Regions from separate parts of the Cytobacillus sp. FSL R5-0377 genome, predicted to be linked through region 2. Evidence: riboswitches for the same ligand, from Rfam matches in the RefSeq annotation. Region 2 holds a riboswitch; the other holds the start of a gene.
The links. Region 2 has a riboswitch for ZMP and ZTP ahead of NSQ49_RS21105 (bifunctional 5,10-methylenetetrahydrofolate dehydrogenase/5,10-methenyltetrahydrofolate cyclohydrolase). Riboswitches for the same ligand answer to the same signal wherever they lie in the genome.
Positions count from the first base shown of each region.

Region 1 (4,458 bases), 220 kb from region 2:
TCAAAAGCCGTGAGTAAATATCGTAGGAGCGTTCTCCCCTGCTGGACTGCTCAATGACATATGGTATTGCTGTCATCTGTATCCCTCCTGTTCTTTGCGGATCTATGCCGCCATACAGAGAGTATTAGAAGGAGATGAAACACGCAGAACAGGCTTCTTCGCATGGCTTTCCAGAGATTGCAGGAAAGGAATCGACTTTATAAGGATGGATGGGTCCTCTGATGCCACTGAATGATGCAACAGTTGAAAAAGCTTTTCTTCCTCCTCATTTGCAAAAGCTTCTAAAGACTTATCTTCAACCGGATGCTGAAGCCGCTTCCGTGCACGGTTCAGCGTGGACTTCACTGCAAATTCAGTAGTCTGAAGGATATCTGCAATTTCTTTTGTTTTGTATCGGAACCCTTCCTTCATTGTAAAAATAACGGCCTGCTTTGCGGTCAGCCGATTTATTAGATGGCTGACTGCTTCTCCTTCAGTCGAGCTGGAATTCCTCTTTTCACCTTCAGGGGACTCCTCCAGCTGCTCCCGCTTTCTATTTCGAAGAGTGTCAATCCAGCAATTGTAAACAATCTTCTTTAAAAGCGCCTGATTAATTTTCTCAGGGGCATAATTTTTATAGGCGCGGACGATTGCTTCATGAGCCAGATCGTCCCCATCCCAGCGGTTTTGTGCAAGAAACCGGCTATATCTCTGCAGTGAAGGATAGATATCTGCCATACAGCTTTCCCTCTGCTTGAAGGAATTACTTGATTCAGCCTGAACTTTCCCATGCTTCATAAACCTGCTCACTCCTTTAATACATCTCTGCCTCTATAACGGGATAAGAAAGCAAAAAGATACGGGGGATTTAAATTTTTATCAGTTTATTCTTAGCATCGACGAAACTATACTGTGCAGATACAAAAAAGCCTCAATCCCGGCGGAATTGAGGCTGCATTTTTATATAACCCGTGATGTGATAATGCCTTCAATCTGATTAATCTGTTCAAGCAATCCAGGAATCACATCGCCATTGACTTTATTGTCGATATCAATCATGGTATACGCATATTCACCGCGGCTGCGGTTCACCATGTCTGCGATGTTAAGCTGGTAGCTTGAAATGGCAAGGGTGATTTGGCCGACCATGTTTGGAATGTTTTTATGAAAAGCAGTAACACGCCGCTTGCCGGTGTAAGGAAGCGCAGCATTTGGGAAATTCACTGAGTTTTTGACATTGCCTGTTTCAAGGAAGTGCTTCACCTGTCTTGCTGCCATGACTGCGCAGTTTTCCTCTGATTCTTTTGTTGATGCACCAAGGTGCGGAATGGCCACTGCGTTTTTCATTTTCAGGATATTCTCATTTGGGAAATCTGTAATATATTTGCCCACTTTTCCGCTTTCAAGGGCAGCTGTCATATCAGCTTCATTCACAAGCTCTCCGCGTGAGAAATTGAGAATGTGAACACCCTTTTTCATCATGCCAAACGCAGCTTCATTGAACATTTCCCTTGTATCATCGGTTAACGGAACATGGACAGTGATGTAATCAGATTCTGCAAACACCTGCTCAATGCTCATGGCACGCTGTACATTGCGGGACAGATTCCAGGCCGTATCGACAGAAATGAATGGATCAAAGCCAATAACATCCATATCAAGTTCAAGTGCATCATTGGCCACAAGTGCCCCGATTGCTCCTAACCCGATGACGCCGAGTGTTTTGCCTTTAATTTCTTTCCCGACAAATTGCTTCTTCCCTGCTTCTACAAGCTTAGGGATCTGTTCTCCTTCACCTTTCAGCGTTTTCGTCCAGGCGATGCCGGCAAAAAGATTCCGTGATGACGCCATTAAGCAAGTAAGCACCATTTCTTTAACAGCATTCGCATTAGCACCAGGTGTATTAAACACGACAATTCCCTGCTCAGTGCATTTCTCCACCGGGATATTATTCACGCCTGCACCCGCACGGGCGATTGCTCTTAATTGATCCCCAAATTCCATTGAATGCATATTAAAGCTGCGAAGAACAATCGCATCAGGATTGTCGCTTTCATTATCAATAGTAAAATAATCCTTGTTAAACACTTCCAGACCGCTTGGCGCAATGGCATTTAGTGTTTTAATGGTCTGCACTTTGTCTAAAGTCATGATACTCACTCGATTCTCCCCTTTTCAACTAACTTTGTCAGATTTTAAACAGAAAGAGGCAAGGGTAGAATCCCTTACCTCTGCCCAGGCGAACGGCTTCGACACTATGTGCTCCCCCGCGGTTATCCGCGTCTCGCCAGTTACACATAGCCTTTTCGGTTTTTTAAATCTTATCAAAGTCTTCTGAAAACTTCAACCTACTAAAGCGCTTACATTATAAAAAAATTAAATTATTTTTTTAGAGGAATAGTAAAGTATATTTTTCTGATTTTGTACATTATGCAGGAGAACAGATGATTTATGAAAAACTGCTATTCTACAAGTTAGTGATTTATTTTATTTTCTTTTTTCCATCCTGCTTCAACAAGACGAATGAGATAAATAGCAGCTAGAAAGAATAATGCCATCTTAAGGAATGTATTCGAATCCAGGATAGAATAGACAAAAAAGGATACCGAGTGCAGTTATAGAGGAAGTGCCGTAAAAATGAACGATAACCACTCTGCTCCTTGATAGGTAATTATTAAGGAAAAAACAACTCCTATGATGCCTACAACGGTAAGAAACGTGAATTCCTTGACACCTGGGGAGACAAAAACGTAAACTGCATAGGCTAAAAAAATGGCTGACATCAAAATCATTAAAACGATCCGGATTGATTTTCTGTTCATAATAAATATAAACTCCTTTTAAGCATTTAAAGACAGCTGCCTGTTAATGGCAGCAAGAAACAATGATAACGTCCAACCTCAGTTAAAATCGGCATTTTCTATGCTATTAAAAAATAGGAGTGAGTTATTTGTGGCAAGCATCGGTATTCCAGGTTTAATTGTAATTTTAGCTATCGCACTAATCTTAACCGGACCACCTAAACTGCCTCAACTAGGCAAAGCAGTCGGTGAGAATACAAGACACGAACACCATAAAGAAACTCTCATAATCTGAGCGTTTTTATTATTATTTGCGATTTTTCATTCGTTTCTCATCGAGATACTTCCATAAATGGTAATGCCCCCAAAATACTCCTGCATACAAGGAGACAAACAACCAGGCATACGGATAACCTGATGAAAATACAACAAAACCAATTAAGATGAGGACATACGGGAAAAAGAGAATCCAATAGCGTAAATCTTTAAAGGTATTAAAACTAAACATAAACTGACCTCCTTTTTAAAGCCTCGTGCGTAATCATTAGCTTACGATTATTTTAACACAATGAAAAAAATGGAATCTTATTAACCTAATAATTCCTGTAGATGCTAGGAATTTCAATATGCTCTTTGGGTATAATTGTTGTTTTTCACTTATAAAGGCTGCTCCTTGATTGCAGCGAAGGGATGTGTATGCGTGCTTCGGAATCTTACTACCTGATGCTCCCGATACAATCAACTCAGTAAGTTCATTCAAATAGCAGCAGCCATTGCAAAAACATTTTTTAACAAAAGAAAGAAAACCTAACCAGCAGGGTTAGGTTTCAGCATTTATATTAACCGTGATTCCTTTACCTCAGAATCTGGTGAACACTCGTACTCACCAGAGTATTCCACAAGTCCAATTTCGCAATTTTTGCCGATCTTGACATTTTTCCCTCTGACGACCAGAGCTGAGGTGCCCTCGAGTTCGATGTCATCCCCTTCAATTAATTCTGCCTCAAGCTTGAGGGGGAAGATTGATTTAATCAATTTGAACAGGCTTTCTCTATGCTGTGCTACTTTTATGACTCTTCCGCCAATCTCTTTCGCTTTACTTTCTCCAAATAGTTTAATATCAATTGTTTCGGCATTCAGCAAACCTTCTATCTTAAATGCCCCTTCTGCACGGAAAACCTCTGCTTCACAGTCTCCTGCAATTTTCGCTTTCCCGTTTATTACCATTTCATCACTTTTTGCAGAGCCTCCGATAGAGGAGCTGCCGGCTACCTCAAGCTTTTGGCACAGGACAGCTTCTGAAATGGAGGCAGAGCCATTGACCGATAAGGTTTCAGCTTTAACTGCACCATGTATCTTGGCTGCACCGCTGATTTTTCCTTTTTCGGTTTTTACGTTTCCATGGATTGTGCCGGTGCCATTGCAATTGAATTTCTCACATTCTATGTCATTATTTACTGTTCCCTTACCATTGATCTCAACTTTATGAAAAGCTCCGCCATTAACCGATCCAACTCCATTAATGATTAAGTTCCCCAGTGCTTTCGTTTCCAACGCAATTCCTCCTAAGTCAATTTAGATTTTAATTCTTCTGCACACTGCTCTATCGATATAGAGGCAGCCAATTTTGTTCCTTTTTCAAGAAGGACCCCTTCCCCGCTCATTGAAACCAGACAGC
Region 1 covers NZ_JBBORA010000001.1:4,355,599-4,360,056, reverse strand. Annotated here, with positions in the region: gene clpP (ATP-dependent Clp endopeptidase proteolytic subunit ClpP) at 1-76, opposite strand, end outside; gene NSQ49_RS22240 (sigma-70 family RNA polymerase sigma factor) at 103-777, opposite strand; gene NSQ49_RS22235 (phosphoglycerate dehydrogenase) at 940-2,139, opposite strand; ZMP/ZTP riboswitch at 2,206-2,284, opposite strand; gene NSQ49_RS22230 (hypothetical protein) at 2,595-2,801, opposite strand; gene NSQ49_RS22225 (twin-arginine translocase TatA/TatE family subunit) at 2,932-3,075, shown strand; gene NSQ49_RS22220 (hypothetical protein) at 3,088-3,288, opposite strand; gene NSQ49_RS22215 (polymer-forming cytoskeletal protein) at 3,615-4,334, opposite strand; gene NSQ49_RS22210 (YhbD family protein) at 4,346-4,458, opposite strand, start outside.
Region 1: it holds a riboswitch for ZMP and ZTP, as region 2 does, so the genes downstream of both, NSQ49_RS22235 (phosphoglycerate dehydrogenase) here and NSQ49_RS21105 (bifunctional 5,10-methylenetetrahydrofolate dehydrogenase/5,10-methenyltetrahydrofolate cyclohydrolase) in region 2, are expected to answer to the same signal.

Region 2 (4,458 bases):
ATTTCGAGAACCAGCTGGGCCAGGAATTAAGCTCTGCCATAGACCCTGCTGATCATGACTAAAACTCTCCGGACGGGGAGTTTTTTTCTTATGAGGAGATTTTAAACAAAAGGGACAGTCCGCTGTCATACAATTATATATATAGGTAGCGGAGGTGGGTTATGTACAACGTTCTAATGTTTGTTGACTCGGGGGTTGATGATTCAATTGCGCTGATGTATGCCCTTCAGCACCCTGAGATTAATGTAGTAGGTGTGGTCAGTGCTTATGGCAACATAACCAAAGAGGAATCCATTAATAACACTGCCTATTTACTGACCCTCGCAGGCAGAGAGGACATTCCGATTATTGCAGGAGCAAGCGGGCCGTTATCCGGTGATACTGCTGTGTTTTATCCTGAAATACATGGGGAGGAAGGACTTGGGCCCATTCAGCCTCCAAAGGATTTTAACAGTGAAATAGAGGTTCATGATATCAATAAAATTATTGAAATAGTTAATGAATATAAGAATAACCTGGTGATCGTTGGTGTAGGGAGGCAGACGGATTTGGCGCTGCCGCTCATTCTGTATGGAAAGGATGCATACAAGGATGTAAATGCATTCTATTTAATGGGAGGTGCCTTTCTGGTTCCGGGAAATGTGACACCAGAGGCTGAAGCAAACTTTTACGCTGACCCCATTGCTGCGGATTCAGTGCTTGAAAAAGTAAAAAACATATATATATTTCCGTTAAATGTAACCAATAAAGCGATTATCCGGCCAGAGACGATTGAATTTATCGCGAATAACACCCAATCTCCTTTTAAAGATTTAATTAAGCCTGCATATGATTATTATTATGATTCTTACCAGGAGCTTGTTCCGGGAATTGAGGGTGCGCCGCTCCATGATGTTCTTGTTTTAAGTGTTCTCACAAATCCTGATCTCGTAAAATATGTTAAACGAAGAGTGAGAATTGAGCAGTTTGGAAAGGCCAAAGGAAAGAGCATCGCTGATTTTAGGCCTAAGCCTGAAGAGGAACCGGCGGAAACACTTGACAACATTGCGATGGAGCTTGACGTGGAGGGTTTTGTTATTGATTTTATGAAGGCTTTTCTCTATCAGAAGAATCAGAAATAGCTTTTGACACATTGTGTTGAAAGCTTTTTTATTTGTTTGAAGGGGAATAGACTGTTCACATAGAATCTAATATCATGGAAAACTTTTGCAGTAAACGGAAGATTCGTTAGGAAAAATAAAATGGCAATAAATCCATTTAGCTACATCATATATTAATAAGATCAAATGGAGGATTGTAAATTGCTGAAAAATAAAAAATTAAACATGACTCTTTCAATTCTTGGAATGGTCCTGGCCATTGCTCTGGCGTACACTGTCCTTGTCTTTTTAAATAAGGATGAACCTAAGATGCAAAAGACCTCGGCAAATGCGGAGGCACCCGAGGGATTAATGTACGAAGATTTAGGAGACTTTATTGCCTCCAGTCATACTTTTTATAATGAAACACTTGGATGGGGAAGAGACCGTAAAGTCAGCTGGCCAAAACAAAAAGAGCAGGCTGATTTAATCATAAACTCGCTTAAAAAAATATCAGCGGAGAATAAAGATCTTCAGACTGACTTGGACACGATAGCAAGTCTGGCGAAAACTGTGCAGTCGGGCACCAGGGAAAAGGACGCTTTAATCAAGCTTCACCGCTATTTTCATGATTTGGATATAGGTTTTAATGACTATAAAGATACAACCGATTATTTTGATGTGACCGAGTACAAAGGAGAAAGCTAATCTGCGGGTTGACAAGATATTTTCTTGACAGATAACCTCATATAAGATATTATAGTGATTGAAGTATTTGAGGTATATTTTTGAAGTCGTTAATTCACTTGGAATATTCGGCAGCCGAACATTCTTTTTAGTGAAACTGCGGCTTTTTATTATGTTTTATGCTCTTTAGGATTTTGAAAGAGTAAGTATGTGTTTGTAATTAAGAATAATTTGTGTGGACAGCTTAACGCTGAATGTTCTTCTTAATCATCTTCTGTAAACCAGACACTTCTCCGTATTTTTACTTCATTAAGTTTCTTACCATTTAAATATTAAAATCTCAGAGAGCATCTAATCGGAAAGGATTCCGATTCAACCTGATTCCCACTGGCGCGGTCTCGGAGCCGTAAGGATGGAAGAGAGGCAGGGCTTTCATTGTTTTAGGTAATAATTAATTAACTCAAATATATCTCTAATAAGGACAGTTTCTTACTGTCCTTTTTTATTTATTTTAAAAAAACACGAACATTTAAGTGAGTTTTAGTTTAATTATTTGTGTTTTTGTGCTATTATGGATTTATTAACATAGCTTTTCAAAATCGCAGTGACTGACGACAATGCGGAATTAACCGCTGGGGAGCTGCGTCTATGTATAGCCGGTCGTCTGGGCAGAGATAAGGGATACCCTTGTCTCCTTTTTCATAATAAAATGGAAAAGCCCGTAAGCCTAATAGGAGCTTTTCCTTTAGGAGGAATATGCATGGCGAAAAAAAAGATTATTCTTGATGGAATTGTTGTAGCAAAACATGTGAAGGATCAATTGAAGAATCGTATTGAAGACCTAAAGGGAAAAGGTGTTGTGCCTTGTTTAGCCACTATTTTAGTGGGGGATGATCCTTCTTCTGAAACCTATGTAAGGATGAAGGGCAATGCATGTGAGAAGCTTGGCATTTTATCAAAACGTATTCATATGTCAACTGACACAACAACAGAGGAATTATTAGATAAGATTGCAGAACTCAATAATGATCCATCTGTACATGGAATCCTTCTTCAGCATCCTGTACCTGGACATATAGATGAACGCAAAGCTTTCGAAGCCATTGCCATTGAAAAAGACGTAGATGGTGTTACAAGCCTCGGATATGGACAAACTGCTTTCGGATTTGGTGAATATCCGTCCTGTACACCTGCAGCTATTTTGGAAATTATGGATTATTATAAATTGGAAGCTGAAGGCAAGCATGCAGTTGTTGTTGGCAGAAGCCCTATCCTGGGAAAGCCGGTCTCTGCCCTTTTGCTTAATCGTAACGCAACAGTCACTACATGCCATTCATATACCCAAAACCTGCCGCAAATTGTAAAGCAGGCTGATCTTGTAGTTGCAGCTGTAGGAAAACCTAACTTTATTAAGGGTGAATGGCTAAAAGAAGGGGCTATCGTCCTTGATGCCGGTTATAATGAAGGAAATATTGGAGATGCAGAGTATGACAGCTGTTTTGAAAGAGCATTTGCTATCACTCCTGTTCCTGGCGGAGTAGGACCGGTTACAATTTCCATGCTTTTAAAACATACTGTACAGGCCGCTGAAAAGGCTCAAAATAAAGAGGGAATCGCCGTAAATAGTCAATTTATCACTAATTGAAAAATTGGCTTCCAAAAGGATTGACTTATAGTTGGGTGTCGTTTATTATTAGGTTAACGCTGTAAAGATCGTTATATACTTTTTGGATAAGTAGTCGTAGCTGCAAAGAAATGTAGGCGATCGTTCATCCTCATTTCTGGCACCTGCGACTTTTTTATGTTTAAGTTTAATGGTACATTTATAGTGAAAAACAATTTATTGGAGGCAACACAAATGAACACAGGTAAAGTTAAATGGTTTAATGCAGAAAAAGGTTTCGGATTCATCGAATCTTCAGAAGGTCAAGATGTATTCGTACACTTCTCCGCTATCCAAACTGAAGGTTTCAAAACTTTAGAAGAAGGTCAAGACGTAACTTTCGAAATCGTTGAAGGTAACCGTGGACCTCAAGCTGCTAACGTAACAAAAGCATAATTTTGCTTAATGAGGTGATGCATGTCTAATCATGCATCACCTTTTTATGTTTGCTTATCCACTTTGTAGCCTTCAGCATTCCTCAAAACAGATCTTCTGCAACACCTGCTTTTAGGATATGTATTTTTCATTTCACCCAATTAAAATTCTTCACTTACAAAAAGTTTAAAATTAGTGCAAACGGAAATGTAAAAAAGAGATGCAAACTGGAAAGCCTAGTAAAGTGTCAATGTCTTTATACAAAAACAAAAACAGTCTTTCAGTACCTAATAACATATGTAATTCAAGGAGGAACTTATATTTTGACAACTTTTTCAGATTTTGGCTTAAGTAATGAAATAGTAAAAGCCCTTTCCAATATGGGCTTCGAGGAACCAACACCTATTCAGGCACAGGCTATTCCAATTGGAATGCAGGGCAAGGATATGATTGGCCAGGCGCAGACTGGAACTGGAAAAACTACTGCTTTCGGTGTACCGCTTTTAGAGCAGATTGATTTAAACGAAGGAATTCAAGGCCTTGTCCTTGCTCCAACAAGGGAGCTTGCCGTACAGGTAGCTGAAGAATTAAACCGTATAGGACAGGTAAAAGGTGTCCGGACACTTCCTGTTTACGGCGGTCAGGATATTAGCC
Region 2 covers NZ_JBBORA010000001.1:4,133,002-4,137,459, forward strand. Annotated here, with positions in the region: gene NSQ49_RS21090 (glycerol-3-phosphate dehydrogenase/oxidase) at 1-62, shown strand, start outside; gene NSQ49_RS21095 (nucleoside hydrolase) at 162-1,121, shown strand; gene NSQ49_RS21100 (hypothetical protein) at 1,302-1,787, shown strand; ZMP/ZTP riboswitch at 2,361-2,443, shown strand; gene NSQ49_RS21105 (bifunctional 5,10-methylenetetrahydrofolate dehydrogenase/5,10-methenyltetrahydrofolate cyclohydrolase) at 2,527-3,411, shown strand; gene NSQ49_RS21110 (cold-shock protein) at 3,625-3,825, shown strand; gene NSQ49_RS21115 (DEAD/DEAH box helicase) at 4,128-4,458, shown strand, end outside.